Regions from separate parts of the Pseudoxanthomonas sp. USHLN014 genome, predicted to be linked through region 2. Evidence: riboswitches for the same ligand, from Rfam matches in the RefSeq annotation. Region 2 holds a riboswitch; the other holds the start of a gene.
The links. Region 2 has a riboswitch for fluoride ahead of crcB (fluoride efflux transporter CrcB). Riboswitches for the same ligand answer to the same signal wherever they lie in the genome.

Region 1: linked by a shared signal. The riboswitch ahead of WFQ05_RS19745 (voltage-gated chloride channel family protein) and the one ahead of crcB (fluoride efflux transporter CrcB) in region 2 are both predicted to bind fluoride.

What each region holds. Positions count from the first base shown of each region.
Region 1 covers NZ_JBBCKO010000016.1:6,008-10,138, reverse strand. Annotated here, with positions in the region: gene WFQ05_RS19750 (hypothetical protein) at 1-261, opposite strand, end outside; gene WFQ05_RS19745 (voltage-gated chloride channel family protein) at 262-1,620, opposite strand; fluoride riboswitch at 1,703-1,775, opposite strand; gene WFQ05_RS19740 (EamA family transporter) at 1,927-2,814, opposite strand; gene WFQ05_RS19735 (Lrp/AsnC family transcriptional regulator) at 2,889-3,371, shown strand; gene WFQ05_RS19730 (ABC transporter permease) at 3,473-3,955, opposite strand; gene WFQ05_RS19725 (hypothetical protein) at 4,014-4,131, opposite strand, start outside.
Region 2 covers NZ_JBBCKO010000001.1:480,498-484,628, forward strand. Annotated here, with positions in the region: gene WFQ05_RS02145 (DNA translocase FtsK) at 1-391, shown strand, start outside; gene lolA (outer membrane lipoprotein chaperone LolA) at 578-1,207, shown strand; gene WFQ05_RS02155 (replication-associated recombination protein A) at 1,337-2,614, shown strand; fluoride riboswitch at 2,629-2,702, shown strand; gene crcB (fluoride efflux transporter CrcB) at 2,817-3,221, shown strand; gene dbpA (ATP-dependent RNA helicase DbpA) at 3,237-4,131, opposite strand, start outside.

The DNA of each region.
Region 1 (4,131 bases), on a different contig from region 2:
GTCCAGCAGTTCTAGGCACTCCGGGTGCCGCATGTCGGTCAGCTCCGGATGCTGGTGCGACATGCGTTCACCGGGCAGGTAGCCCGAACTGACCCGGTGTAACACGGCTTGCAGGATGTTGGCCTTCTTGGCGACCGTCAGTAGATGCTGGGCCAGAGCTGGGGCGGTCAGGTGATGCCAGAAGCGCGTGACCTTGGCGCGGCTCGCGGTCGGGAAATACAACCGCAGCGCAGCGATGGTCGTGGACTTATCTGCATTCATTCAACGCTTTCCTTGGTTGCAGGGGGGCGGCTCGACTGCCGGAGGTGCGGAGGAAGCCTTTGAGGCCGTTCCGTTCTTTTTCAGGAACGAAGCGAGATCAGCAATGCGCAGATCCTCAGGGACCACGTCCCGGTGCCGACGGTGTTTGCTATGGCCCATGCGCTGCGCGTGGTAGATGCCCGTGTGACCGGAGAACAGGTAGGCCGTGACGCAGCCAATGGCCGCCAAGGGCCCGATTTCGGCGCCGAACAGCTCCATCGCCATCAAGGTCGTGGCGATCGGCGTATTGGCCGCCCCCGCGAACACCGCAACGAAGCCAATGCCGGCCATGAATGCAAAGGGCATGTGCAGGATCGGCGCCAATGCGTTGCCTAGGGTGGCTCCGATGTAGAACAGCGGTGTCACCTCGCCGCCCTTGAAGCCGGTGCCCAGCGAGGCGACCGTGAAGCCAAACTTGCCGAGGAAGTCCCACGGCTGCACCGGCTGCTGGAAGGCTCGCTCGATCTGAGGAATGCCCAAGCCGATGTATTGGTAGCCGTCGAGCGCCCAGACCATGCAGGCAATGACAATGCCGCCGGCGAACGGCCGCAGGGGGGCGTAGTGGATGAGCCGCTTGACCCGCGTCCCAAGCGCATGGGTGGCCCGGGCGAAAAGCATGCCGACGATGCCGAACACGACCCCGGCGAGCACGACGGCCACCACGCTCCAGGCGCCCACGGGCACGATCTGCCCGATCGCGTAGTGGGCGTGATGAACGCCCCAGGCCAAGCACACCTGGTCGGCCACGATGGCCGCCACCATGCAAGGAAACAAGGCGTCGTAGCGCATGCGGCCGATGGCGAGAATCTCCAGCCCGAACACGGCACCGGCCAACGGGGTGCCGAACACCGAGGAGAAGCCTGCGGCGATGCCGCACATCAGCAGGATGCGGCGGTCCTCATGTTCCAGGCGGAACGCGTGGGTGAGTTGGTCGGCCAGCGCGCCGCCCATCTGCACGGCCGTGCCCTCGCGTCCCACGGATGCGCCGAACAGGTGTGACACCACCGTGCCGCCGAGCACCAGCGGCACCATGCGCAGCGGCACCACCTTCTTCGGGTCGTGGATTTCATCAATGATGAGGTTGTTGCCCGCGTCCACCGTCTTGCCGAGGAGGTGATACACAAGGCCCACACCCAGCCCGGCCACCGGCAGCAACCAGATCACCCAGGAGTGGGATTCGCGCCACGATGTGGCTTGATCAAGGGAAACGAGAAAGAAGGCCGAGGCGCTGCCGGCCAAGACGGCGACAACGCTGGCAATGACAAGCCACTTGCCCAGGTAGGGCAGCAGCTCAAGCTGTTCTAGACGGCGATGAGGCATGGGTGGGTTCGCTCGAAATCCATCGGGCTGACCCATGCAGAAGATGTGGACGCGAACGCCTACAGCCCCGACAGAAGGTCAGGTGACTGTAGGCGTCATCGGCAGCGAATGCTGCGGTTCGGTTTCCCAGGAGGAACGCCATCTCCGATGCCTACTATACCCATTTGCGGCAGGCAGCAGGAAGCCGTTCGTCGGCTTTCTGACTTCTTAGCGGCGTCGTCGTATTCACACGCCTCGAGCCATGGAGATGGGTCAAGGGCTCTTGAGGGGGATTGCACCCTTGCAGTCCAAGCGCGCGTTGGACGGTTAGTCCTGCGGGACCGCGACAGGCAAGTGGGTAGCCTTGCGGCTCGTGAACGCGCTCCCCGCCGATGCAGCCACGATCAGCCCAATGGCCATCCACTGCAAGCCGCTCAATGCCTCGCCCAACATGGCGAGGGCCAGCAGCGCGGCCACCGCCGGCTCCATGCTGATCAGGATACCGAACGCCTGTGCCGGAAGGCGCTTGAGCGCCATCATTTCCAACGAAATGGGGATGGCGCTGGAAAGCAACGCAACGCCTAGCCCAACCGCCAGCACCGCCGGCGACCAGAGGTCGCTACCAGCGTGCGCGATGCCGACAGGCACGACCACCACGGCCGCAACCCCGAGCCCCAAGGATACGGATAGGCCCGCATGCACGTGGCCAATGCGCTTGCCGAACAGGATGTATGTGGCCCAGAACACCGCAGCCGCCAACGCGAACAGCACACCCGCAGGGTCCAGCATTCTGCCGTTGTGGCCCAGTGGTAGCAACAGCCCCAGACTCACGGCCGCCAGCGCCACCCAGAGGAAATCGAGGGCACGCCGCGAGGCCCAAAGCGCGACCGCCAGCGGCCCAGCGAACTCGATCGCCACTGCGATGCCGAAGGGAATCGTGCGCAGAGACAGATAGAAGCACAGGTTCATTGCGCCCAGCGCAGCGCCATACCCCACAATCATCCAAACATCGCCACTGCCCAGCCGCCACCGCCAGGGGCGCCACAGCATCAGGAGCAAGAGTGCGGAGAGCCCCACGCGAATGGCCGTGGTGCCCTGGGCACCGACCAGCGGGAACAGCGAATGTTTGGCCCACGACGTCCCGATGCCGAGAAAGGTGACTGAGCCCAATACCGCGAGCAGGGGAAGGAAGGGGGAGAAGCGGCGCGAGGACATGGTGGTATTTTAGTTCGCCAGCTTCTAATTTTTGCCTCAATCTTCAAAGCCGCAGCGCAACTTTCGTTCAATCCATGCCCACTAATACTCATACCTCGCTCGATGACCACGACTTGGCCATCCTGGAACTCCTGCAGCGCGACAACACACTGCCGCAGCGGGACATCGCACACGCGGTTCACCTCTCGGCCCCGGCCGTGCAGCGCCGCATCCGGCGCCTGCGCGACAGTGGCGTGATCCTCTCGGAGGTGGCCGTCTTGGACGCAACCCGCCTAGGTCGTCCGCTGACGCTGCTGGTGGAGGTCCATGTGCATGATGAGCACCCGTCACGCACAGCGGGCCTGCGAGCCCGCATCATGGCCGAGTCGGCGGTGCAGCAGTGCTATCCAATCACCGGAGAGGCCGACTACCTCCTGGTCATGACCGCCACCACCATGGCCGAATACCAAGCACTCACCGAACGTCTATTCGGTGGTGACGAGAACGTCCGGCGTTTCCGGACATCGGTGGCTTTGGGCTGCTTGAAGTTGGGCTTGCAGGTGCCGTTGAGTAGGTAGTGCCACAACGCACCGCAGAATCCAGCGATGGGCGGGACTTGCGGGTATCGTGAAACAAAAGAAGGCCCCCTCGCGGGGGCCCCAAAGGACATGGACTGATCTTACAGGCTGGTGGAGCGCCAGAGCTTGCCTGCGATGCCACCCACGATCAGCGCCACGGGCATGAGCGCCGTCAGAGCCATCGGGGGCACGGAGGTGAAGAAGTTTCGCTCGCCCTCTTCCAGGCCCGGGTAGAGCAGGCCCACGGCAACGCTGACCAGCTGCAGGGCAACGACGAAGAGCAAGCCCACCAGGGCTCCCTTTCCAAAGCCACCGTTGCGTGGCGAGACCAGCAGCCCGCTGGCCCTTGCCGCGCGCACGCGGGCCGCGCGCCAGTTCAACACGTAGAGCAGGAGCAGCAAGAGCAGCACGGCTGCCCCACCAGCGGCCGCCAGGCCGGCCTCCCAGCCGTAGCCCATGTTCTCGCCGATCTCTTGGGCGCCGGCAAGAAACAGCAGGCCTGCACCACCGAGGATGACGGTGGCCGGTGCCAGCAAGCCCCACTGCATGTGACCGCCGGGGGTGTGGTGAGCGTTGTAAGACATGGGACCTCCTTAAAGTGGTGTTCCTCAATGCATACCGCGATTCCACGCCCTGGCAAGGTCAGCCCTTCTTCTGGACTCCGGCCGGCACCCAGCCGGTGGGCTGCTTCTCAAAGACGAAGTCGTAAGCCGGCGGCACGGGTACGGGATCGGGCTTCAACTGCTGCCCGCCCTGGAAC
Region 2 (4,131 bases):
GGGCACGGCCATGCCGGACCGCGTGCACGGCGCCTTCGTCTCCGACGAGGAGGTGCACCGCGTGGTCGAGCACCTCAAGGCCAGCGGCCCGGTGGACTACATCGAAGGCGTGCTGGAAGAGGTGCAGACCATGGGCGATGGCGTGGTGGTCGGCGCGACCGGCCTGCCCGAATCGGCCGGCAGCGACGATCCGGAGGCCGATCCGCTCTACGACCAGGCCGTGCAGATCGTCACCGAGACGCGCCGCGCCTCCATCTCCGGCGTGCAGCGTCGCCTGAAGATCGGCTACAACCGCGCCGCCCGCCTGGTCGAGGCGATGGAAGCAGCGGGCGTGGTCAGCGCGCCCGAGCACAACGGCGACCGCAGCGTCCTGGCGCCGCCGCCGCGCTGAAGCGGCGGGGAACCTCGCTGAGCGGCGTAACGCCGCACGGCCATCCTTCGGTGGATCGTCGAGGCTGCCTCGCCTGCCGCGCGCGGGCCTGCAGCCGGATCCCGCCTGTTCGCCGCAGCCGCCATGGCCCGCCGATTCAGATTGGACGCGTCACACTTGCCGCATCACGACATCAGGGGTGTTTGCATGATCCGCATGCTGAAAATGGCCGTGCTGGGCACGGCGCTGCTGGCCGGCACCGCGCTGGCCGACGCGCGCGCCGAGCTGGTCGCCTTCACCAACGGCCTCAAGGGCCTGGACGGGCAGTTCAGCCAGACCGTCTACAACGCCAACGGCGCGGTGAAGGAGCGCTCCAGCGGCCGCGTGGCGCTGTCCACGCCGGACCTGTTCCGCTGGGAGTACGCCAAGCCTTACGAGCAGCTGATCGTGGCCGACGGCAGGAAGGTCTGGATCTACGAACCGGACCTGCAGCAGGCCACGGTGCGCGACCAGGGCAGCGAGGCGCAGAGCAGCCCGCTGGCCGCGCTGCTCAAGCCCAAGGAGCTGGACGCCAAGTTCGACGTCTCCCAGGCCCCGGCCGCGCAAGGCCTGGAATGGATGACGCTGACGCCCAAGCGGGATGACGCGACCAGCGGCTTCGAAGTGGCCGAACTGGGCTTCGCCAACGGCCAGCTCAAGCGCATGAAGGTGACCGACGCGGTAGGCCAGCGCACCGAGGTGGAGTTCAGCGGCTGGAAGCGCAACCCGGCCTTCGCCGCGGGCACCTTCAGCTACAAGCCGGCCGCCGGCGTGGACGTGGTCGGCGCGGCGCAGTAAGCCCGCCGCGACGACGCCTGGGCGCGCACCGCCTACAATGGCGGTGTGGCCCGCACCCGCACTTCCCAGCCTCCCACCGACGATCTGCTGAGCGTCGATCGCAGCGCGCTGCAGCCGCTGGCCGAGCGCATGCGCCCGCGCACGCTCGACGAGATGGTCGGCCAGCGCCGCCTGCTCGCGCCGGGCACGGCGCTGCGCCGCGCGGTCGAGTCCGGACGCGTGCATTCGATGATCCTGTGGGGGCCGCCGGGCTGCGGCAAGACCACGCTGTCGCTGCTGCTGGCGCAGTACGCCGATGCGGAGTTCAAGGCGATCTCCGCGGTGCTCTCCGGACTGCCGGAGGTGCGCCAGGTGCTGGCCGAGGCCGCGCACCGCTTCGCCCAGGGGCGGCGCACGGTGCTGTTCGTCGACGAGGTGCACCGCTTCAACAAGGGCCAGCAGGATGCGTTCCTGCCGCATATCGAGCGCGGCACGATCCTGTTCGTCGGGGCGACCACCGAGAACCCGTCCTTCGAGCTGAACTCGGCGCTGCTCTCGCGCTGCCGCGTGCACGTGATGGAGGCGGTCTCGCCAGCCGACATCGCCCAGGCGCTGCGCCATGCGCTCCAGGACAGCGAGCGCGGGCTGGGCGGGCAGGGACTGGAGGTCTCCGATGAGGCGCTGATGCAGATCGCCGGGGCGGCCGATGGCGACGTGCGCCGCGCGCTGACCCTGCTGGAGATCGCCGCCGAGCTGGCGGTGGACGAGGGCGGCCAGGTCACCGAGGCCACCCTGGTGCAGGTGCTGGCCGACCGCACGCGGCGTTTCGACAAGGGCGGCGAGCAGTTCTACGACCAGATCTCGGCGCTGCACAAGTCGGTGCGCAGCTCCAATCCGGATTCGGCCCTGTACTGGCTCACGCGCATGCTCGATGGCGGCTGCGACCGGGCCTATCTGGCGCGCCGGCTCACGCGCATGGCCATCGAAGACATCGGCCTGGCCGATCCACGCGCCCAGCAGATGGCGCTGGAGGCCTGGGACATCTACGAGCGCCTGGGCAGCCCGGAAGGGGAGCTCGCCCTGGCCCAGCTGGTGCTGTATCTGGCCTCGACGGCCAAGTCCAACGCCGGCTATGCCGCCTTCAACCAGGCCAAGGCCGAGGTCCGCGAGACCGGCACCCAGGAGGTGCCCATGCACCTGCGTAACGCGCCGACCAAGCTGATGAAGGGCCTGGGCTACGGCCAGGGCTATCAGTACGACCACGACGCCGAGGGCGGCATCGCGCTGGACCAGACCGGCTTCCCCGATGCGATGGGCGAGCGCATCTACTACCAGCCGGTCGAGCGCGGACTGGAGATCAAGCTCAAGCAGAAGCTCGATGCCTTGCGCGCGGCGCGCGCCCAGGCGCGGGCTGACAAGGCGGGCTGAAGCGGCTATCGTCGCGGCCCACAGGAGATGGCATTCCTCCTCGAACCGCCGGCGGCGCCACCGTCGTGCTGATGATGCCTGCCCAACCCCACGCCGGGGTGGCAGGTGCGTGCCCCGGCATCGATCCTTCGGAGACCGTCATGCCGCAACACGCCTTACTGCCCTGTCTTGTCCTGTCGATGCGCACCTCGCGAGGTGCGGCATGAGCCCGTCCCTGTGGTGGCAGCAGCTGGCACTGGTGATGGGCGGCGGTGCGCTGGGCGCGGGACTGCGTTTCTGGATCGGCGGTCAGATGCTGCGCCAGTTCGGCAGCGGCTTTCCCTACGGCACACTAGCCGCCAACTTCATCGGCTCGCTGGTCGGCGGTTTCCTGCTGGTATGGCTGGAGAACCGCGGGCCCTCGGCGCTGTACCTGCGCGCGTTCCTGGTGGTCGGCATCCTGGGCGGGCTGACCACCTTTTCCTCGCTGATGATGGAAAGCCTGATGCTGGCGCGCGCGGGGCGCGGCATGGTGGCCTTCGCCAATCTCGGGGTCAGCCTGGCCGGTGGGCTGGTGCTGGTCGCGCTGGGCGCCTGGATCGCGCTGCAGCTGCGGCCGACGCCCTGAGCGCCGGCCCCATGCTCAAAGCTTGCGCACGCGGAAGCTGCGGCCCTTGATCTTGCCGGCCGACAGGCGCGCCACGGCCTTGTCGGCCTGACCTGCCTGCACGGCGACATAGCTGCGCACCGGGCCGATGATGATCTTGCCAATCGCGCTGCCGGGCAGGCCGGCGTCGCCGGTCAGGGCGCCGAGCAGATCGCCAGGACGCAGCTTGTCCTTCTTGCCGCCGTCCACGCGCAGGGTGGCGAACGGCGCGCGCGGCGGCTGCGCCGGGCGGCCGGTGGCCAGCGGGGTCTTCATCCATTCCAGCGGCGCGCCGGTGAGTTCCTCGAGCATCCGCGCCCGGGGCAGTTCGCGCGGGGCGACCAGGCTGAAGGCCAGGCCGCTGCGACCGGCGCGGGCGGTGCGGCCGATGCGGTGGGTGTAGGTGTCGGTGTCGGTGGGCAGTTCGTAGTTGAACACCGCGGCCACGTCTTCCACGTCCAGGCCGCGCGCGGCCACATCGCTGGCCACCAGCACGTTGCAGCTGCCGCCGGCGAAGCGCACCAGCACCTCCTCGCGATCGCGCTGCTCCAGGTCGCCGTGCAGGGCCAGCGCCGAGAAGCCGTAGCCCTGCAGCGAGTTGGCCACCTCGTCCACGTCCTTGCGCGTATTGCAGAACACCACGGCAGGCTCCACGCGCTGGGCCAGCAGCAGGCCGGCCAGGGCCTTCTGCCGCAGGGCGGGTTCGATCTCGCAGAAGCGCTGCAGGATGTCCGGCGCGGCGGCGGCGGTCTGGCCTGCGGCCACTTCGAGCGGCTCGCGCAGCATGTCCTGGGCGATGCCGCGGATCGCCTCGGGCCAGGTGGCCGAGAACAGCAGGCTCTGCCGGGTCTTGGGCGTGCGACCGACGATCTCGCGGATCTGGTCCTCGAAG